Linked DNA regions of Halioglobus japonicus. The protein of the gene in region 1 interacts with the protein of each later gene in a pairwise test. Links are inferred from orthologs where the notes say so. Each region holds a gene or a part of one and is shown on either strand. Other genes may lie near its edges.

Region 1 (11,079 bases):
GAATACCATGCCCAGTGGCATCAAAGTGGGGCGCATGCGCGTGCCGCTCGGTGTGATTGGCATTATTTATGAGTCGCGCCCGAACGTGACCGTCGAGGCCGCCAGTCTGTGCCTCAAGTCTGGCAATGCCACTATTTTGCGCGGTGGCTCCGAGGCGATTGCCTCCAACCTGGCCATTGCCCGTTGCCTGGCCGCGGGACTGGAGCAGGCCGGTTTGCCGGCGGCGGCTGTGCAGGTGGTGGAAACCGCAGATCGCGCTGCCGTGGGCCGTCTGATTGCCATGCCTGAATATGTGGACGTGATTGTGCCGCGCGGTGGCAAAGGGCTGATCGAGCGCATTAGCAACGATGCCAAGGTGCCCGTGATCAAGCATCTCGATGGTGTGTGCCACGTTTATATCGATGCCGGCGCCGACCTGGATATGGCGGAGGCGATTGTCGTCAATGCCAAAACCCAGCGTTACGGCACCTGCAACACCATGGAGACGCTGCTGGTACACGCCGCAGAGGCGCAGGCCATACTGCCACGCCTGGCGGCTGCCTACGGTCAGGCTGGCGTGGAGCTGCGTGGGTGTGAGCGCACGCGAGCGATTGTTGACAGTGCCAATGCGGCGACCGAGGAAGACTGGTACGCCGAGTACCTGGGGCCGATTCTGGCGGTGCGGGTGGTCGACGACATGGAACAGGCCATGGCGCACATCGACCAGTACAGCTCGCAGCACACTGAGAGTATTGTCACGACCGATCACGGCCGGGCCATGCGCTTCCTGCGAGAGGTGGATTCCAGCTCGGTGATGGTCAATGCCTCCACCCGCTTTGCGGATGGCTTTGAATATGGCTTGGGTGCCGAGATCGGCATTTCTACCGATAAGCTTCATGCCCGCGGTCCGGTAGGGCTGGAGGGGCTCACCTCCCAGAAATATGTGGTGATGGGCGAGGGTCAGGTTCGCACTTGAGTGCTGATCCCCGCCATCTGACCGCTGTCGGTGTCTTTGGCGGCACGTTTAGTCCGATTCATTACGGCCACCTGCGTTCTGCGCTGGAACTGGTGGAGCGGCTGGGGCTGGATCATTTGCGGCTAATGCCCTGTGCAGTCCCGCCGCACCGGGAAGCACCCAGTTGTAGTGCCCAGGACCGCCTGGCCATGGTTGAGCTGGCCGTTGCCGGTGAACAGCGGTTGCGCTGTGACCGGCGTGAGCTGGACCGGGAAGGGCTCTCTTATACCTACGACAGCCTGGTGGGCTTGCGCGGCGAGCTTGGCGAAGGCCACAGCCTGAGCATGGTGCTGGGGGCCGATGCGGTGCAACGCATCAACACCTGGCACCGCTGGCGTGAACTGCTGGATGTGGCCCACGTGGTCGTGCTGGCACGGCCGGGCTGGGAATTTCCCCGCGAGGGTGAGGTGGCGCAATGGCTTGCCACCCATCAGCTGGATAGTGCCGCGGCACTAAACGAACAAGCCTGTGGGGGTGTGCTGATCGAAGAGCTACGCCCATTGGCCATCTCCTCGACGGAAATCCGCTCGCTGTTGGCTGGCGGACACTCGCCGCGATATCTGCTCCCCGAGCCGGTATTGGACTATATTCAGGAGAGACAACTTTATCTATGAACAGGAATGGCAACACTATGAACAGCCAATTGCGCAATGCAAGCTGAGCAACTGAAAGAAATCGTCATCGAAGCCCTCGATGACCTCAAAGCCGTCAATACGGTGACCATGGATGTGACCGGGCTCACCGATGTTATGGATTATCTGGTGATCGCCAGTGGCACCTCCAACCGCCACGTGAAGTCGCTGGCAGACAATGTCTGTCTGGAAGCGAAGAAGCAGGGCGAGCGCGCCCTGGGTGTGGAAGGCGAAGATGCCGGCGAATGGGTGTTGGTGGACTTTGGTGATGTGGTCGTACACGTTATGTTGCCCGCCACTCGTGATTTTTATGATTTGGAGCGTCTGTGGGCTGAGCAGCCCAAGCCTGAAGCCGACTGATGCGCATCAGCATCATCACGATCGGCACCAAGATGCCCGCCTGGGTCAGCCAGGGGGTTGAGGAATACAGCAAGCGCATGCCGCGCGAACTCAAGGTGGAATGGAAGGAGCTGCCCCTGGCCCAGCGCGGCAAGGGGACCAGTGCTGCCAAGTTGCGCGACAAGGAAGCCGAGCAGATTCTCAAGGCCATTCCCGCGGGTGATCGGGTGATTGCCCTGGATGTGCGGGGCAAGAGCCTGTCCACAGAGCAACTCGCAGAGCAGTTGTCTAACTGGCAGATGTCTGGCGTGAACTACAGCTTGCTTATCGGTGGGCCCGATGGGCTCTCCCAGGCCTGTCTCGAGCGGGCCGAGCGGCGCTGGTCACTGTCGGATCTGACCCTGCCACATCCGCTGGTGAGAATTTTATTAGCCGAGCAGTTGTATCGGGCTTGGACAATTACCGTCAATCACCCGTATCATCGCGAGTAATAGCCACTCACCAAAGTACGTTCCAGGCCACGCTGTTTCATGCCCCAGCCCATCGCCCTGAAGGATCCTCACCGGGAGTCCCGCATTTACAGCGCGAGAACGGTGGCCGCGATAATCGTGGTGCTGGGTATGCTGGGCGTCATTTTTGCACGCTACTACAGTCTCCAGATCACCGATTACCAACAATATGTCACCCAGTCGGACCGCAATCGGGTTCAGCTGCAGCCACTGCCGCCCAAAAGAGGCCTGATCTACGACCGCAACGGCATTCTGCTGGCGGACAACCGCCCCAGCTTCACCCTGTCGGTCATCAAGGAGCGGGTGGGTGACCTGGAGGATACGCTCTCGGTACTGGGCGAGCTGGTGCCCATTAGTGACAGCGAATTTGAACGTTTCCAGACCCGTCTCAAGCGGCGCCGTCCCTATGAACCCGTGGCCCTGCGTTTCCGGCTCACCGAGGAAGAGCAGGCGGCCCTGGCGGTCAATCGTTACCGGCTCCCCGGGGTGGTCGTAGAGGCCCAGCTGTTGCGTCATTACCCCCATGGTGAGTTGTTCTCCCACGCGCTCGGCTATGTGGGGCGCATCAACGAGCGCGAGGCCCTGGAGCTGGACGAGAGCGACTATGCCGGCACCGATCACGTCGGCAAGGTGGGTATCGAAAAATACTATGAAGAAATGCTGCACGGTGACGTGGGTTACCAGAACGTGGAAACCAATGCCCACGGCAGAGTGCTGAGAGTTCTGGAGCGCAATTCACCCAAGCCGGGTGCGGATATCAAGTTGCACCTGGATATCCGATTACAGCAGGCGGCTTTTGACGCCCTGGGCGATCGCCGCGGGGCGGTGGTGGCCATGGATCCGAAAACCGGCGGCATTCTCGCGCTGGTCTCCACACCCGGTTATGACACCAACCTGTTCGTCAACGGTATTAGCAGCAAGAACTACAGCGCGTTGCGCGACTCACCCGACGTCCCGCTGTTCAATCGCGCCGTGCAGGGACAATATCCCCCGGGGTCTACGATCAAGCCCATGATGGGCATGGCCGGACTGGAGTCAGGGCTGGTGACGCCCGAGACCACAGTGCCCGATCCTGGCTGGTATAGCCTGCCCGGTGATCGGCATCGCTACCGCGACTGGATTCTGCGGATTCGCGGCACCGGCCATGCGCCGGAGGTCGATCTGAAGATGGCGATCGCGGAGTCCTGCGACACGTATTTCTATGACCTGGGGCGCAGGCTCACCATCGATACCATGTACGAGTACCTGGCGCCCTATGGGTTGGGCGATCGTACCGGTGTTGATACCACCAATGAGCGCAAGGGCGTGTTGCCGTCTCGGCGCTGGAAACGCGATGCGCTCGGCCAGCCGTGGTATCCGGGTGAGACCATTAGTGCCAGTATTGGCCAGGGTTACATGCTGGCCACACCGATGCAGCTGGCAGTGGCCACGGCCGTGGTGGCCAGTAAGGGCGAGCGCCGTATTCCCCGCTTCCTGCAGTCGATTAACGGCGAGCCCCAGGCGGCCACGGAACTTGCGCCCATGCAGGCCAGCGAGGACAACTGGGCGGCGGTATACGACGGCATGCTCGAGGTGGTGCATGGCAAGAAGGGCACTGCCAAGGCCCTCGCCGAGGGTATTCGCTACCAGATGGCCGGCAAGACCGGCACAGCCCAGGTGATCGGGATCGCCCAGGGCGCCGTGTACAACGAAGATGAAGTGGATGAGCGGCATCGCCATCATGGCCTGTTCATTGCCTTTGCGCCCGCCGAAGCGCCGACCATTGCCGTGGCGATTATTGTCGAGAATGGCGGCGGCAGCTCCGCCGCCTCGCCGATTGCTCGCAAGGTGATTGATACCTGGCTGTTTGGCAGCACTGATTTCGAGGACCCGGCCTGATGGGCGATTACGTCCGCCAGATGCCCCACCACGGCAGCGCCGATCTCGCGCGCCGGCCCAGCGCCTTTGCCCGCTTTCATATCGATCTGCCGCTGTTGGTGCTGCTGCTGATTCTGACTGGCTACGGGCTGTTCGTGCTTTACAGCGCCTCAGGGCAGAGCATGGGGGCGGTGATTCGCCAGGGCCGCTATTTTGCGGTGGCCTATGTCATCATGATTGTCGGCGCGCAGTTCAGCCTGCAGCGCTATACGCGTTGGGCGCCCTGGCTGTATCTCGGCGGTGTAGCCATGTTGGTGGGGGTGATGTTTTTCGGGGTGGGCGCCAAAGGGGCGCAGCGCTGGCTGCAGATTGGCGGTTTCCGCTTTCAGCCCTCGGAGGTGATGAAGCTGGTGGTGCCCATGGCGGTGGCCTGGTACCTGGCTGATCGCCCGCTGCCGCCGCGCTTCAGGGATATTCTGGTGGCGCTGGTGCTGGTGGCCATCCCGTTCCTGTTAATCCTGCAGCAGCCGGATCTGGGGACCTCGTTACTGATTGCCTCCTCGGGCCTGTTCGTATTGTTCGTCGCCGGGATTGGCTGGCGTTATATTTTCGGGGCGGTGGTGCTTGCCCTGGCGTCAGCCTGGCCCGCCTGGATGTTTGTGCTCAAGGATTATCAGAAACAGCGCATTCTCACGCTGCTGAACCCGGAGAGCGACAAGCTCGGAGCCGGCTGGAATATTATTCAGTCCAAAACCGCCATTGGCTCCGGTGGCTGGACCGGAAAGGGCTGGCTCGAAGGCACTCAGTCGCAACTCGATTTCCTGCCCGAGAGTCACACCGACTTTATTATCGCTGTGCTGGCCGAAGAGCACGGCCTTCGCGGTGTCGCCGTGCTGCTGGCGATTTACGTACTGATTTTGTTGCGCGGTTTCTGGATTGGGGTGAATGCCCAGACCAGTTTCGGCCGGATGATGGCGGGCAGCCTGACCCTGACCTTCTTCGTATACATCTTTGTCAACATGGGCATGGTGGCTGGGTTGCTGCCGGTAGTGGGGTGCCGTTGCCCCTGGTGAGTGCCGGAGGCACCTCGGTAGTTACCCTGATGGCCGGTTTCGGTATCCTGATGGCGGTGAGTACCGAACGAAAACTGGTGACCCGCTAGCCCGCGTACTAATAAGTGAGAACATGATTATGCATACCCTCCTGAAAAGCGCCCTGGCGGCGGCCCTAATGGTTGCGCCGCTCGCGCTGGCACAACCCCATTACGGTGACAATCCCGCAGCCCTGGCGGTCATTGATCAGCTGGTCGAAGAGGAGGGGTTTGATCGCGACGCCCTGGTGGCGATTATGAGTGACGCCGAGCGCCAGGAGAGCATTATCAATGCCATGAACCGGCCGGCAGAGAAGATCAAAGCCTGGCACGAGTACCGCAAGATATTCCTCAATGATCAGCGTATTCGCGACGGCCAGCAGTTTTACCGCGACAATCGCGAGGCCCTGAAACGCGCCGAGGCGGAGACCGGCGTACCTGCTGAAATCATCGTCGCCATCATTGGCGTGGAAACCCTGTACGGGAAAATTCGCGGCAGCTATCGGGTTATCGATGCATTGTCGACGCTAGCATTTGACTACCCCAGGCGCTCGGAGTTTTTCACCAGTGAGCTCAAGCACTACCTTATTCTGACCCGCGACCAGGGCATGGATCCGCTGACCCCGGTCGGCTCATACGCCGGCGCCATGGGCTATGGTCAATTCATGCCCAGCAGCTATCGCAACTACGCCATCGACTTCGATGGCGACGGCAAGGCAGATATCTGGGAAAACAAAACCGATGCGATCGGTTCTGTGGCTAATTATTTCGTGGAGCACGGATGGCAGCCGGGCCAGAAGGTGGTGTTGTCTGCCGAACCTCCGGCCGAAGTGCCCGAAGAGATGCTCAGCCGGGGCCGCAAGCTCAAACCGCGCTACACGCTCTCAGAGTTTGCCGCGGCGGGCTTTGAGTTCAAGCCCCAGAACGATGACAAGGCCATGGCGATTGCCATTGAATTCGAGCAGCCGGCCAGCCTCGAGTACTGGTTGGGCCTGGAGAACTTCTACGTGATTACGCGCTACAACCACAGTGCGATGTACGCTATGGCGGTGTATCAGCTGAGCATGGCCATAGGCTCTGGCATGCGCGAATGAGGCTGGTCCCACTCGCTGCGGCGTTGATGACCGCAGCTTTACTTCAGGCCTGCTCGGGCAATGACTCACGTACGACATACGAGCCCAGTGCCAGCGACCGCTATCAGGCCACGCGCTATAGCCAGCAGCAGGATGCGGCGCCGCTTCGACATATCGGTCCCGACGATGTCCAGGATGCGGTCCCTCGCGCAGACCCGATTCTGGCTGCCGGTAACAAGAGCCCTTACACCGTCAATGGCGTCACCTACACGATTATCGAGGACTACCAGGGCTACCGGGAGCGGGGCACGGCGTCCTGGTACGGCAGTAAGTTCCATGGCCACAAGACATCCAATGGTGAAATTTTCGACCTCTACGCCCCCACAGCGGCGCACAAAACCCTACCGTTGCCGAGCTATGCGCGAGTCACCAATCTGAATAACGGGCGCAGTGTCGTCGTCAGGGTAAACGACCGAGGCCCCTTCCACGGTGATCGGCTGATCGACCTGTCCTATGCCGCCGCAGTCAAGCTCGGCTATATGGAGCAGGGTACAGCTCCCGTGGAAGTTGAAGTTGTCAGCGTTACCGGCACCGATGATCATCGCGGCGCCCCTGGCACCCACTATCGCTTCCTGCAGATGGGGGCCTTTGGCGTCGAGGCGTCGGCGCGGCAATTACAGAGCGAACTGCAGGGGTTTGTTCAGGCGCCGGTGTTTATCGCCCCGGTGGAAGCCGGTGGCAGAACACTGTACCGGGTGCGGATCGGGCCGGTCGACAGTAGTGCTGATCTGGCCCTGGTGCAGCAACAGCTGCGTGATGGCGGTTACGCCGAAGGCCAGCCGCTGCCCTGAGGGCCCGCTTTCTTCCGCTGGCCCGACGCATGCGTTACCATGCCCGCATAGCAACACTCATTCCCACGGTTCAATCACTATGATGCGACTCTCTCAGGTCCTGTTTCTGGCTTTTTTCAGTTTTGCTGCGCAGGCCGCCACGATTATCCCGGCCCCGCCGCAAATTGCCGCCAAGGCCTGGCTGCTCGTCGATGCCGACAGTGGTGAGGTGCTGGCCGAGCATAATGCTGACCTGCCACTGCCCCCGGCCAGCCTGACCAAGATGATGACCAGCTATGTGCTCGCTGCTGAAATCGCCGAGGGTAATGTCGCAGAGACCGATATGGTGGCGATCAGTGAAAACGCGTGGTCACAAAACCCGCGCTTCGCCGGTTCCTCGCTGATGTGGATCGAGCCAGGCAAGGACGTGTCCATCGGCGACCTGCAACGCGGCATTATCATTTCCAGCGGCAACGACTCCACGGTGGCGGTCGCCGAGCACCTGGCGGGCAGCGAGGAAGTGTTCGCCCAGATGATGAACAGCCACGCTGAAAGGCTGGGTATGGTGGACACCTTCTATGTGAATACGCACGGTCTGCCTCATCCGGAGCACCTGACCACGGCGCGCGACCTGGCCACCCTGGCAAACGCCATGATCAAGGAGTATCCCGAGCAGTATGCGATCTACAAAGAGCGCGAGTTCACCTACAACGACATCAAGCAGTACAACCGCAATTCTCTGCTGGGAGAGGATCCCACCGTTGACGGTATGAAAACCGGCTACACCAAGGAAGCAGGGTACTGCCTGGTGGCGTCCGCCGAGCGACGCGGTATGCGCCTTATTTCTGTGGTGATGGGTGCTTCCAGCCCGCGTTCACGTAAGAACGAAACCCGCTCTTTGCTCAACTATGGCTTCCGCTTCTTTGAGACCACCACACTGTTCGAATCCGGGCAGGAACTCGACCAGCCGCGTATATGGAAGGGCCAGGAAGACTATGTCCCGGTCGGTATTCTCGATGAGGCGGTGGTGACCTTGCCGCGCGGTAAGAAAAAGCACCTGGTGAGCGATGTCCAGATCAATGAGGATCTTGAAGCGCCCCTGGCCATTGGCGACGAGGTCGGTACCGTGATCATGACGCTTGACGGCGAGACGGTGTATACCGGTCCGGTCGTGGCTCTGCAGGCAGTTGAACCAGGCGGTTTTTTTGCGCGTATCTGGGATATGATCCTGATGTGGATTGCCGGCCTGTTCAAGGTGTAGTTATGACCGATCAAGAACCCCCCAAGATAGAATTTCCCTGCGAATATCCCATCAAGGTGTTGGGCCGCAGCTCAGAGCAATTCCGCGGTGTCATCCTGGAAGTCTTTCAGCGACATGCGCCCGGCTTCGATGAGGCCGCCATTACCGTCAAGGACAGTGCCAAGGGTACGTTCACCTCGATGACGATAACGATTACCGCCACGGGTAAGGACCAGCTGACCGCGCTACACGAGGATCTGATGGCCACTGGCCACGTGCAGATGGTTATCTGATGGAGATTGTCAGCCGCGAGCTGGGCCTCGCGGACTACCAGACCGTGCTCGACGATATGCGAGCGTTCACTGACGGGCGCGACGCAACAACCCCCGACGAACTGTGGTTGCTGCAGCATCCCCGGGTCTTTACCCAGGGGCAGGCGGGCAAGGCTGAGCACTTATTGGCCCCGGGCGATATTCCGGTCATTCAGGTAGACCGTGGTGGTCAGGTTACCTATCACGGTCCGGGTCAGTGGGTGGTGTATCTGCTCATAGATCTCAAGCGTCGCGGTATGGGTGTGCGCGAGCTGGTGACCCTGATCGAGAATGCTATCGTCGAAGTGCTCGCCGAGTTTGATATCGATGCAGCGGCCGATCCCAAGGCGCCGGGCGTTTATGTCGATGGCAACAAGATTGCGTCGCTGGGCCTGCGGGTCCGCAAAGGTAGGTCCTATCACGGCCTGTCGTTGAACGTGGACATGGACCTGGAACCCTTCCAGCGTATCAACCCCTGCGGCTACGAAGGTTTGCAGGTGACTTCGATGGCGAAGCAGCTGCCCGATTGGATCCCCGATGCTGATCTGGTTGGCAGGCGCCTTATTGAGCGTCTCAAGCAGTTACTGACGGCTGCCTAGTTATCCCTGCAAAATTTGCTGCTGCGTCCCCAGAGACGCAAGCCGTGCGTTGTTCCAAGCGTGCTCGTAGCTGGTTCGCAGACAGTGCCTGAACTGACCTGACGCGGAAAAGAGCGGCCCCTTACTGACCGTTTCGCCGTATGACTAGCGCCTGGTCAACCCCCGCCTAACGTCTAACCGGGCGCTTCTGCAGCTTGCGCTGTAGTGTGCGTCGATGCATGCCCAGCGCCCGCGCGGTTGCTGAGACATTGCCATCATTGTCATTGAGGACACGCTGAATATGTTCCCACTCGAGGCGGTCAACAGAGATGGGGTCACTGGGTACCGTGACTTCCGCTTGGGCCTGGGTCTCACCGAAGGCCGCCAGTATCTCGTCGATGGTTGCAGGCTTGCACAGGTAGTTCGTGGCTCCCAGCTTGGTAGCCTCTACTGCGGTGGCAATGCTGGAATACCCGGTGAGAACCACCAGTTTTGCCGACGCAGCTGCGGCTAGCAGCTCCGGTAATACGACCAACCCTGAAACCTCCGGCATATTGAGGTCGAGCAGGATGTGGCTGGGATGGAAAGTTTCAGCCTCGCGCTTGGCTTCGGCGCCGTTAGAGCAGCTGTGTACCTGAAAGCCCCGGCGCTCGAAACCGCGGGTCATCACTGCGGTAAAGGTGGGATCGTCATCGACCAGTAGTATCTTGTTACTCACGGCCGGCCTCCAGCAGGGGCAGGGTCAGTGTGGCGATGGCGCCAGTATCCTCGGCGTTGCGCAGCTCCACCCGGCCACCGTATCGCTCCACAGTGGCATGACTGAGGAGCAGACCAATGCCCAGGCCATTGCGGCTGGTGCGAATAATAGGCTTGCCAATGTCCTCCAGCAGATCAGGGCTAATACCCTCGCCCCAGTCGCGTACTTCGATGCTGGCGTTGCGGGCGTCCCAGCTGAGTGAGACCTCGACACGCTCAGATCCCGCATCGGCCGCATTGTTGAGCAGGTTTTCAAAGGCCTGAGCAAGCGTGGGGTCAAAAGGAATTTGCGGTGCCTTGCCGGCGACCAGGATGCGCGTCTGGTATTGAATGTTGGGTCTGCGTACCGCCCAGCGTTCCACGCTGTGGGCAACGAATGCATCGACCGGCAGCGGCTGGCTCTGGGTGGTGGTTTTCAGTTCAGCAGTGCGGGTCAGGTCAGTTAAGGTGTTGCGGCACAGTTGTAGCTGCGCTTGTAACAGTTCGCAGTCCTCGCGTGCCTGCCCTGATAGCTCATCGTCCGCGAGCATTTCATCCAGTAGCACCGTCATGGTCGACATTGGCGTGCCCAGCTCGTGGGCAGTGCCGGCGGCCAGGCTGGCCACGGCCATAATCTGGTCGTTGCGCAATTGGTCTTCGCGTTGTGCGACGGCACGCGCTTCCTGCTGCCGCAGTTGGGCGGCCATTCGCACCACAAAATAGGTGATCAGTCCGGCGCTGAAAAGGAAGTTAAACCACATGCCGAGAATATGGACATTGGCGTTGCTGTCGTGACCCATGTGGGCGTGCGGGGTAAATAACGGGAATGGCCGGTAGTAGTAAAGCAACAGGCTGTAGGCTGCCAGTGAGGCTACCGCTACCAGCCAGGTG
Region 2 (11,211 bases), 620 kb from region 1 along the record:
GATCGGAGGCAGGCTTGAGATAATCGTCGCCGTCCTGGCCAACCACCAGGTACATGCTGTTGCCCTCAACACGCGTCTCGTAGGGCACCAGCTTGACCAGGTTCACCACCATGCGGGTGCGATCGCCGGACTCCAGCACCACCACACCCGTGGCATTACCATAGGGCAGGGAGTAGCGCTTGCGCTCCAGCTTAGAGCTCGCGCCGGGGAAATCCATGGCGATACGCGCCGGCTTCTCAATGGTGTAAGCCTTGGCCTCGGGGGCGGCTCATTGAAATCCAGTCGCACCTCAAATTTGCTGCCCGGGCGCGAGCTGAACTCGATGTCCTGAATAATCGGCTCCGCCTGGACGGCCATCGCAAACGCGCCTAATACGACGCCTGCGACCGGTCGCAACCATTTCCCTGTTGTCATTCTTCCTTTGCCCACGGCCTTTGTCCCCAGAATTTGTTTTTTAATTGACATGGCAGTCACCCATGGCCCCGGCTTAAATGCCGGATAACTTAATTGATCGCGGCCGTTCTACCCAGCCGTCTGCACTGCCGTCACTCACGATCTCGACCACGGCCACATAGGTGTCGGTGGTTTCCACGATCTTGCCGTGATGACGTCCCAGATAATTACCAATAGACACGCGATGCACCCCGCCCTGCGGGTCGCGAATCAAAACCCAGTTGGCTTCGCGCCCATCCAGGGTGCCCACCATACGCAGTGAGTCGAAGGTAAATTGTTCCAGGAATTCCTTGGCCCGGTTTTCATCAGGCTTGATCGCACTCACAGCCTGCAGCTGGGCAATGTCCCGCACTTCCACAGGCCGCTCAAACGGGCTGCGCAGTGTGGTTGCACTGTAACCAAACGCCTCGTAGGCCTTGAACGTCGGGATGGGCTCAATCACGCCACCGGGACGCGCCCGCTTCTGCGCCATAAAGGCATCCAGATCGGAGAAATCGGGCCCGCTACAGCCGGCGAGCACCAGCGGCAGGGCAATAAATGCAGCGTATCGTTTCAGGGATTTCATAGCTTAGGCCCCCCCGTCACGATAGCGATAAGTCTTGGCGGTAATGCTCATACTGAGATTATCGGCGTTACCTTGCTTGGGAATACTGATATTGAAATCGTGCAACGTGACGATACGCGGCAATGCCGCCAGCCCGCTCACAAATGCCCCGAGGTCATGGTAAGAACCAGAGGCGTGGATGGCGATCGGCAGCTCGACGTAGAACTCGCGAGCACGCTCAGCCTTCAGGTCAATACTGTGAATGGCCAGGCCATTCAGCAGTCCCTTATTGGTGATATCTTCGAGCAAACCCGGAACTTCGGTGTCGCTGGGCAGCTGGCTGACCAGGGCACCGAACGTCTCTTCCATCTCGGCAAGCTGTTTGCGATAGGCATCGAGATTAGCAGCCTGAAACGCTTTCTTCTCAAAGTCCTTCTTCAGCGTCTGCTCTTTCTTCTCTTCCTTGACCAGTCGCTTCTGCAAATCCTCGATGTGATAGTAATAACCGCCAGCGATAACCGCGGCGAGCACTACCACCCAGACGATAAATTTAACCGCGAAGGGCCAACTGCCGATATTCTCGAAATCGAGATCGTTAATATCAAATTCGTTCAGGGAACGCATGGTATCCTGGATCGCCATGATTACTGCTCCCCTTCGGTATTGTCAGTTTTGGGAGGCTGCACCACGACCGTCAGATTAAAACGGTTAGCTTGATCGCCATACTGGGTTGCCGCTTGCACCTTGTCCAGGTTTGGCTTGGTCAGCCAGTCTGAGCCGTCGAGGCGGCGCATAAGGCTGGACACCCGGTTATTCGATTCAGCGAAGCCATTAATCGCGATCCGCGATCCCTTGGAGTTCAGGTTGGTGTAGAAAACGCCGTCTGGCACAGTGCGCACGATCTGATCAAGTACCCGCACAATCAGTGGTCGAGTACCCTGCAACTCCTGAATAACGCGCATGCGGTCAATCAACTCGTTGCGACGTTTCTGCAACTCACGGATTTCAGCCACCTGCTTATCCAACTCCTTGATATTTTTAGTCAGATAAGCATTGCGCGCTTTCTGGTTATCGATCTGGTTATTCACCACCCGATCAGCCAGCAACACCACACCGGCTCCAAACAGGGCCACCAATGCCAACGTCACCAGAAAATCGCGCTTGAGTTCAGCGCGGCGCTCGTCGCGCCACGGGAGTAAGTTAATCTTCGCCATCAGTCAAAACTCCGCAGGGCAAGGCCGCAGGCAATCATCATGGCCGGCGCATCGCTGCTCAGGGCCACGGCGTTTACCTTGGACGAAATTGACATGTCAGCGAAAGGATTCGCCACCTGGGTGGGCGTGCCGAGTTTTTCCTGGACCAATTCGGGCAGCCCCTCCATGGAGGAGACCCCGCCGGCGAGGATAATGTAGTCCACGTCGTTGTACTGACTGGACGAGAAGAAAAACTGCAGGGATCGGGCCACCTGCTGAACGACCGCGTCTTTGAAAGGCTCGAGCACTTCAGGCTCGTAATCGTCGGGCAAACCGCCCTGCTTCTTGGCAAGACCCGCTTCTTCAAGGGGCAGGCCGTAGCGGCGCATGATTTCATCAGTCAGCTGCTTGCCGCCAAAAAGCTGTTCGCGGGTGTAGATGGTCTGGCCACCGTGCAAGACACTGAGCGTGGTCATGGTGGCACCGATATCGACCACCGCCACCGTGGCGTCGCCATCCAGATCGAGCTGGCTGCTGATTAACGAGTAAGCCCGCTCCATCGCATAGGCTTCCACATCGACAATTTTGGCGGTGACGTCCGCGCCGTCAAGGGCGTCTACCCTGGCATCGATCGTCTCACGACGACAGGCCGCCAGCAAGACTTCCACCTGACCGGGGTGCTCGGGCGAATCGCCCTGCACCTCGAAGTCGATCGCCACCTCTTCCAGGGGGTAGGGGATGTACTGGTCGGCCTCCAGCGTCAGCTGGGTCTCCATGTCATCCTCACTAAGCCCCTGGGGCATATCGATCATCTTGGTGATGACCGACGACCCGGAGACGGCGGCAGCCGCAATTTTGAGTTTGGTTCTGGACTGGGCAACAACGTTGCGCACGGCGTTGGCTACGCCGTCAACGTCATTGACATTCTTCTCGATGACCGCGTCCTGCGGTAGCGAACTTACCGCGTAGCTTTCTACACGGTAGCGATTCCCTGAGTAGCTCAACTCAAGCAACTTGACCGTTGTCGAGCTGATATCAAGCCCCAGAACCGGCGTCGCCTTTCTTTTCCCTATTAGACCAAGCAACTTTTTTCCCTATCAGTATCACTAACTTAGGATGTTTTTATACACCGATACATTAATTGGTAGTTATAACATCGTCGGAATTATATCCAAACCAAAAAAAGGCCTATAATTACCAAATGAATGCCCTCCCCTGCGTACAAAAATATAACAAGCCCCTGTTTTGTAAAGAGATTAAATGAGCTTTCTCCACTTTCTTCTGAGAATGACCCTTCTCGGCGCCTTTGGCGGGCTCTGGGGGCTTGCCGGCATCTATTTATACCTGAGCCCCAACCTGCCTGACGTTGAAACGCTGCGCGATGTCAAACTGCAGACCCCGATGCGGGTTTACACCCGCGAAGGCGACCTGATCGGCCAGTTCGGCGAACAAAAGCGCAGTCCGCTACCTTTTGACGACATTCCCGACCAGTTCGTCAAGGCACTTCTCGCTGCGGAAGACGACAACTTCTTCCGCCACCAGGGCATCGATCTCATGGGTCTGGGGCGGGCAGTATCGGAACTAGTGCTCACCGGCCAGAAGGGCTCAGGCGGCAGTACCCTGACCATGCAGGTCGCGCGCAACTACTTCCTCTCCCTGGAGAGGACGTTTATGCGCAAATTCAACGAAATCCTGCTGGCGATCGAGATTGAGCGAGCCCTGAATAAAGAAGAGATATTCGAGCTTTACTTCAACCGGGTCTTCCTGGGGCATCGGGCCTACGGTTTCGAGGCGGCCTCCAGGGTTTACTACGGCAAGGGCATCGACGAACTGAGTCTGGCCCAACATGCCATGCTGGCGGGCATTCCCAAGGCGCCGTCGCGGAACAACCCCGTGAGCGGCCCCACCGCGGGCAAAGAGCGGCGCGACTGGATTCTGGGGCGCATGCTCACCCTCGGCTACATCGACCAGTCCCAGTTCGATACCGCCAGCAGCGAGATCGACAGCGCCACGCTGCACGGCGCCCAGTTGAGCTTTACTGCCCACTACGCCGCCGAGATGGCCCGTCAGGAGATGCTCGACCGCTATGGTATGGACGCCTACAACGATGGCTACCATGTTTACACCACCATCAGCAGCGAGCTGCAGCAGACGGCACGCAGCGCCCTAATTAACGGCCTGGTCACCTACGATGAACGCCACGGTTATCGCGGCCCGGAACAGCGCTTCCCACTTCCCAAGGAGGCGGAGGTCGATGCCACTGAATACTGGCTCAATGCGCTGGCAGATATCCCTGTCATCGCCTGGCAGACACCGGCCATTATCACCGAGGTCCTCGATGACAAAGTGAGCCTGCTATTCCGGGATGGCTCCCTGGGCGAGCTGTTCTGGGAAAACGGCATGTCAGACGCGCGCCCCTATCTCACCGAAGATCGGCGCGGCTCCAAACCCGAGAATCCCGCCGAACTGTTTACCCCCGGCGACCTGATTCGAGTGGTAGAAGGCGAATTGCCCGAGCCGCCGACAGAGGAAGCAGACCCTGAAGCCGGCGACACAGACACACCCCCAGCACCACTCCAGCCACCCTGGCAACTGACACAGGTGCCCGCCGCCCAGGCTGCGCTCGTCGCCCTGGCACCAGATAACGGCGCCATCCTGAGTATTGTTGGCGGTATGGGCTTTGAGCTGAGCAAATTCAACCGTGCCACCCAGGCCCAGCGTCAGCCAGGCTCCAACTTCAAGCCCTTCCTCTACGGTGCCGCAATGGAAGCAGGCTTTACCGCTGCCAGCATCATCAACGACGCACCGGTGGTTCTGGAAGACAGCTCACTGGAAGATATCTGGCGCCCGGAAAACGATGGCGGCGTTTTTCACGGACCGACCCGCTTGCGCTGGGCCCTGACCAAATCCCGCAATCTGGTGTCGATTCGCCTGCTGCAACAACTGGGCGTGCGCGAGCTGATTGCGGCGGTCGATCGCTACGGGTTCGAGACCTCCGATTTTTCCCCCGACCTGTCGCTGGCGCTGGGCACCCACGCCATGAGCCCGCTGGAGGTGGCCACTGGCTATGCCATGCTTGCCAATGGCGGTTATCAGGTAGAACCCTTCCTGATTGATCGCATCGATGATTTCCACGGCGAAACCGTCTTCAAGGCACAGCCGTTGACGGTGTGCCGGGACTGCGACCAGCCTGAATCAACGGAAGCATCCTTGGAGGAACTGAGCATGGAGCAAATCCTGGCACAGGAATCCGCGCCGGCTGACCGGGCGCCGATCGCCCCGCGGGTGATGGAAGAGAGGGTCAATTTCATCCTCAACAGCATTCTCGAGGACGTGATTACCCGGGGCACCGGCCGCAGGGCCCTGGTGCTGAAACGGGGCGACATCGCCGGTAAGACCGGCACAACCAATGGCCCCATGGACGCCTGGTTCTCAGGCTACAACCAGGATGTGGCCACGACGACATGGGTAGGTTTCGACAACTACACCCCCCTCGGACGCCGCGAATTTGGCGGTACCGCCGCGCTGCCCATCTGGATTGATTACATGCGCCTGGCGCTAGCAAACAGTGAAGACCGGGAGCGCCGACTACCGCCGGGTATCGTCAACGTGAAAATCGACCCGGAAACGGGCCTGCTGGCAGGGTCGCGAAACCCCAAAGCAATCTTTGAGTACTTCCGTCAGGAGCATGTCCCTGCCAGCAGCGGCAAGGACGGCGACAGCCTGAGCCCCGGGAGTCAGGGCACGGACGATCTGGTACAGGATATTTTCTGACCCCGAACCTGGATCAGAGCGTGGGCGCGTAGTCCTCCGGCAGCGCCACCCGGGCCACGCCCGACTCAATCGCTGCCCGCGCCACCGCCGGCGCAAGGCGCCCCAGCAAACGACTGTCCATGGGCTTGGGTATGATGTACTCAGGCCCGAACGCCAGTGATTCCACGCCACAGGCATCGAGCACAGCCTGCTCAACCGGTTCCCTGGCAAGGTCGCACAGCGCCTGTACCGCTGCCACCTTCATCTCTTCATTAATGGCGCTGGCACGCACATCCAACGCGCCGCGGAAAATAAAGGGGAAGCCCAGCACATTGTTGACCTGGTTAGGGTAGTCCGACCGGCCGGTGGCAATAATCAGATCATCCCGGGTCGCCAGTGCCAGCTCCGGCTTAATCTCCGGGTCGGGGTTGGAACAGGCAAAGACCACCGGGCGGTCCGCCATGGACAGCAGCATTTCCGGGCTGAGCAGATCAGCTCCGGACAGGCCGATAAAGACGTCTGCACCACTGATGGCATCTGACAGGCTGCGCTTGTCGGTGCGATTGGCGAACTCCTGCTTGTAGGTGTTCACCCCTTCGCGGCCTTCATAAATCACACCGCGGCGGTCCAGCATATAAATGTTTTCCCGGCGCGCACCGAGGCTGATCAGCAAGCGCATGCAGGCAATCGCTGCGGCACCGGCACCGAGGCAGGTTACTACGGCGTCTTCAATCCGCTTGCCTTGAATTTCCAGCGCGCTCACGAGCCCGGCCGCGGTCACAATCGCGGTACCGTGCTGATCATCGTGAAATACCGGAATATCGCAGCGCTCAATCAGCGCAGACTCAATCTCAAAACACTCGGGTGCCTTGATGTCTTCCAGGTTAATGCCGCCAAAGGTCGTGGCAATACGGGCAACCGTATCGATAAATTCGCCCGCATCTTCGGTTTCAACTTCAATATCGATGGAGTTAATGCCCGCAAAACGTTTGAACAGCAGCGCCTTGCCTTCCATCACCGGCTTGCTGGCCAGTGCGCCCAGATTGCCCAGGCCCAATACAGCGGTACCGTTGCTGATCACCGCCACAAGATTGCCCTTGCCGGTATAGCGATAGGCGTTCTCGACATCGGCGGCGATTTCACGGCAGGGCTCAGCGACACCGGGTGAATACGCAAGTGAGAGGTCTCGCTGGGTTTCGGCGGGGGTGGTCAATTCCACACTGATTTTGCCCGGCGTTGGCAGCGCATGGTAATCCAACGCATCTTGCATCAGCTCTTCTGACATGGAGTATCCCCGAAAAAAAGGAGTGAGAGAATAATGAAAAGCGGCTACTGCCACAAGGTGATAATTTACGCTACGAAGGATTCATTTCCAGCATCTCGGGATGACCGAGGGTGAGCATCCACCAACCACCGTCTCTGGGCACCAGCCAGCCGCGCACTTCGACTTCCCGACCCTCCAGACGCCTCAGCTCAGACCGCTTAAACGCCGCCTGGTTCGGTTCAGCTATCTTGACCCCCAACTTGCCCCCCAGCTGCACCCACCAGCCGTTATCCTTGAAGGACACCCGGGTCACCACATCGCGGACCCGCTTGAATCCACCGTCGCCAGGGCCGAGATCGGCCATGCGCACCGGCGCATAGAAAGGCTCACCCCACACACCCCGCCGGGCAGCGCGCGCCCCTGACTCCGCAACTGCCAGACAATCGGCGTAGGCAGTATTGGGAGCGATGGCAACGTGAAAGCCCATGCCCTGGGCAAGCAACTGGGCCGACAGGCTATTGCCCTGGGCATCGAAGGTATAGGCGAGCAGCCGCCCATGGCGGTCCCGTGCTTGGGCAGCATCGGCCAACCAAACCTCGCCACTACGGGTCAGGTCCTGCAAGGTACGCCGGGCTTCTTCAGCGAATGGCTCATCGGCAGCGCCATCTCGACCCCGCTCAGGTGTGTTCACCCCCACCAGCCGAACACGCTCACCACCGCGCAACCGTAGCGTGTCGCCATCGTAGACATGTTCTACCGCGGCTTTGCGCAGGGTCGCGGGATCTGCGGCGCACTGCGCGACCGCTGTCGAGGCGCTGCCTGCGGGGCTCCCGGCGCCATCGCAAGCACTGACGGCCAGACATAAAAAAAGCGCCAGACTCGCGGTGGGTCGGCGCTTTTTCTGCTCTGCGACGAAGCGCAGCACGTTTTGACGCTTAACTTTTCTTGGTGCCGCGGCTGCCAAAACGTTTCTTGAAGCGGTCTACACGGCCGCCGGAATCAACAATCTTCTGCTTACCTGTGAAGAACGGGTGGCACTTCGAGCACACGTCGATGTGCAGGTCCTGGCACAGGGTAGAGCGAGTTTCGATCTTGTTACCGCAGCTGCAGGTAGCAGTCACGGTTTCGTACTTGGGATGTAGTTCAGCTTGCATTGTATAGCTCCTTAATGATGCCGCCACCCGATCCCTGTCGGGCACCGCATCCGGTTGCTGGAGAAAAAGAGGCGCGCATATTACCAGACCCTGCCCGATTAGCAAGTACTCAATATTGGCCGTTTTCGCGCCATTGAGGTCGCCTTTGGCGGGGCACGCAACCGGTTGTTACACTGGCGTTTTGACCCCAGGACGACCCCCAACCGTGACCATACTGCGTCTGGCCCTGCCAACGCCCCTGCGCGCGCTGTTCGACTACCTGCCGCCGGCAGGCAGCCAATCGGCGCAGCTGCGCCCGGGGCAACGGCTCAGCGTTCCCTTTGGCCACCGCGAGCTCTGCGGCGTGCTGGTGGAAGTCATGGCAGATCCTCAATCCACCGATTTCGAGCTCAAGCAAGCCAGCGAGCTGCTGGATCCGGAACCACTGCTACCGAAGACCCTCCAGAAACTCTGCCAGTGGGCCGCCGACTACTATCAGCACCCGATCGGCGAAGTCCTGGCGGCGGCGTTCCCCACCCGCCTGCGCAAAGGCAACCCGCACCGCGGCCTGACTATTCCCGGCTGGCAATTAACCACCCAGGGCAAGGGCCTGGGCGAGGGCGCACTGGGGCGCTCGCCGCGTCAGGCAGAGGCGCTTGCGGCCCTGCGCCAGCAAGGCCCCACCAGCGGCCAGCAATTGGCCGCCGCAGGCATCAAACGCCCGGCGTTGAAATCCCTGCAGGACAAAGGGCTAGCAGAACCCTGCGAGATATCTCCCGCCCACTGCCACGCCAGCGCTCGACCGGGCCTGGCGCTCAACAACGAACAGGCGCAGGCGCTACAGGCACTGATAGCAACCTCAGAGGGGTTCAGCTGCCATCTGCTCGAGGGCGTCACCGGGTCGGGCAAAACCGAGGTTTATCTGCAGCTGATTGCCCACTGCCTGGCCCAGGGCAAGCAAGCCCTGGTCCTGATTCCGGAAATTGGGCTCACGCCTCAGACCCTGGCGCGGTTTGAGCAGCGCTTTGATACCGATATCGCCGTATTGCACTCGGGCCTCGGCGAGGTCCAGCGCGAGCGGGCCTGGGAGGCCGCGCGCACCGGTATCGCACGGATTGTCATTGGCACGCGCTCTGCGGTGTTGACCCCCATGGTCGATCCCGGCCTGATCGTGGTCGACGAGGAACACGACAGCTCTTTCAAGCAGCAGGACGGTTTCCGCTATTCTGCCAGGGATGTGGCGGTAAAGCGCGGCCAGCTCGAGCGCTGCCAGGTCTTGTTGGGCAGTGCCACGCCCTCATTGGAGACCCTGCACAATGCGCTGCAGGGCCGCTATCAGCACCACCGCCTCACCGAGCGAGCCGGTAGCGGCGAGCTCCCCCAACTCACCGTTCTGGATGTACGCCGTCAGCCGCTCCAGGCCGGCCTGTCGGAAGCCCTGGTCAAGGCCGTGGGGGATACACTGGCCCGGGGCGAACAGTCCCTTCTGTTTCTCAATCGGCGCGGCTTTGCTCCGACCGTGCAGTGCCACGACTGCGGCTGGATCGCCGACTGCAACCACTGCGACGCACGCCTGACGCTGCATCGCCGCCAGCGCCGTCTGCGCTGCCATCACTGCGGTCACAGCGAGCCACTGCCGGGTAGCTGCCCACAGTGCCGCAGTGAGCAATTACTTACCCAGGGAGTGGGCACAGAACAAGCAGAAGAGTTTCTAAGGCAACGATTCCCGGACACCGCCCTGTATCGCGTCGACAGCGATTCCATGCAGGGCCGGGAGGCCATGCAGGCGCTGGTCGATCAGGTTAATGAAGGCCAGCCTTGCATATTGCTGGGCACCCAGATGCTTACCAAGGGCCACCATTTCCCCGCGGTCTCCCTGGTGGGCGTCATCGACATGGATGCGCTGTTATTCAGCGGCGATTTTCGCGGTGAAGAACGCGCTGCCCAACTGCTGACCCAGGTGGCCGGACGCGCCGGACGCGCTGACACCGGTGGCCAGGTACTGATCCAGACCCACCACCCTGAGCATCCGTGCCTGCAGGGCACCCTGAGCCAGACCTATCACGAGCAAGCACTGGCCATGCTGGCGGAGCGCTTAGAGCGCAACCTGCCACCGACGGGCAACCTCGCCCTGCTGCGCAGCGACTGCACCGACGCCCGCCAGGGCGAACACTTCCTGCAGACACTGCGTCACAACGCCCAGCGTCAGATGCCCGCCGGCGTGGCCCTGATTGGCCCGCTACCCGCCCCCATGCAGCGCCGGGCCGGTCGGTTCCGGGCCCAGTTGCTGATTCACGGCGGCGAGCGAGCCCAGGTTCACCGGGCCGCGCGGCTACTGGTCAGTATCGCCCAGCGCCAGAAAGTGGCCCGCAATCTCAGTTGGTCGGTCGACATCGACCCCCAGGACATGTTCTAAGACCGCCTGTGTCTGGCCTTCGGCGCCGCGAGCGGCGATAATACGCCCATTGCGCCAATCGCGGCGCCAGAACCAATACACGCAGGTAATCTCCCCCGCAATGAAGGAACAAATCTCCCAGCTGATTGAACAGGCGCTGGCGGCACTGGTCGAGCAGCAACAGCTCCCGGCCGACACCACCCCTCGCATCCAGATTGATCGCACCAAAGACAAAAGCCACGGTGACCTGGCCAGTAATATTGCGCTGACCCTGGCCAAGGCCGCCGGCATGAAGCCCAGGGATCTGGCCACGCTGATCTGTGAGGCTCTGCCTGTCTCCGATATTCTCGATCGCACTGAGATTGCCGGCCCGGCTTTATCAATTTTTTCCTGTCCCAGGGCAGCAGCCGCGCGGTCGTCCGCCAGGTGCTCGAACAGGGCGAGGCCTTTGGCCGCAATAACACCGGCGAGGGCCG

The links.
Region 2: the proteins of mrdA (region 1) and BST95_RS03890 interact in binary tests that used the Escherichia coli proteins (3 or more experiments, as listed by UniProt). The link is inferred for Halioglobus japonicus from one-to-one orthologs.

The regions. Positions count from the first base shown.
Region 1 is NZ_CP019450.1:1,430,548-1,441,626, forward strand. Bases 1,960-4,923 are described here. They hold mrdA (penicillin-binding protein 2), read left to right. Parts: upstream 1,960-2,495; coding sequence 2,496-4,352; downstream 4,353-4,923. Other genes in these bases: rsfS (ribosome silencing factor), read left to right, coding at 1,960-1,986; rlmH (23S rRNA (pseudouridine(1915)-N(3))-methyltransferase RlmH), read left to right, coding at 1,986-2,456. Also shown: BST95_RS06870 (glutamate-5-semialdehyde dehydrogenase), read left to right, coding at 1-955; nadD (nicotinate-nucleotide adenylyltransferase), read left to right, coding at 952-1,608; more of rsfS, read left to right, coding at 1,645-1,959; mltB (lytic murein transglycosylase B), read left to right, coding at 5,523-6,515; BST95_RS06905 (septal ring lytic transglycosylase RlpA family protein), read left to right, coding at 6,512-7,345; BST95_RS06910 (D-alanyl-D-alanine carboxypeptidase family protein), read left to right, coding at 7,425-8,585; BST95_RS06915 (HP0495 family protein), read left to right, coding at 8,588-8,857; lipoyl(octanoyl) transferase LipB, read left to right, coding at 8,857-9,474; BST95_RS06925 (response regulator transcription factor), read right to left, coding at 9,641-10,171; BST95_RS06930 (ATP-binding protein), read right to left, coding at 10,164-11,079. UniProt on the Escherichia coli protein: Catalyzes cross-linking of the peptidoglycan cell wall. Responsible for the determination of the rod shape of the cell. Is probably required for lateral peptidoglycan synthesis and maintenance of the correct diameter during lateral and centripetal growth.
Region 2 is NZ_CP019450.1:806,705-817,915, reverse strand. The notes cover bases 3,112-6,207. They hold BST95_RS03890 (penicillin-binding protein 1A), read left to right. Parts: upstream 3,112-3,450; coding sequence 3,451-5,964; downstream 5,965-6,207. Other genes in these bases: BST95_RS03885 (malic enzyme-like NAD(P)-binding protein), read right to left, coding at 5,978-6,207; BST95_RS03895 (pilus assembly protein PilM), read right to left, coding at 3,112-3,275. Outside these bases: BST95_RS03915 (type IV pilus secretin PilQ), read right to left, coding at 1-217; BST95_RS03910 (pilus assembly protein PilP), read right to left, coding at 488-1,018; BST95_RS03905 (type IV pilus inner membrane component PilO), read right to left, coding at 1,022-1,639; BST95_RS03900 (PilN domain-containing protein), read right to left, coding at 1,642-2,211; more of BST95_RS03895, read right to left, coding at 2,211-3,111; more of BST95_RS03885, read right to left, coding at 6,208-7,228; BST95_RS03880 (thermonuclease family protein), read right to left, coding at 7,299-8,132; rpmE (50S ribosomal protein L31), read right to left, coding at 8,143-8,361; BST95_RS03870 (primosomal protein N'), read left to right, coding at 8,567-10,756. UniProt on the Escherichia coli protein: Cell wall formation. Synthesis of cross-linked peptidoglycan from the lipid intermediates.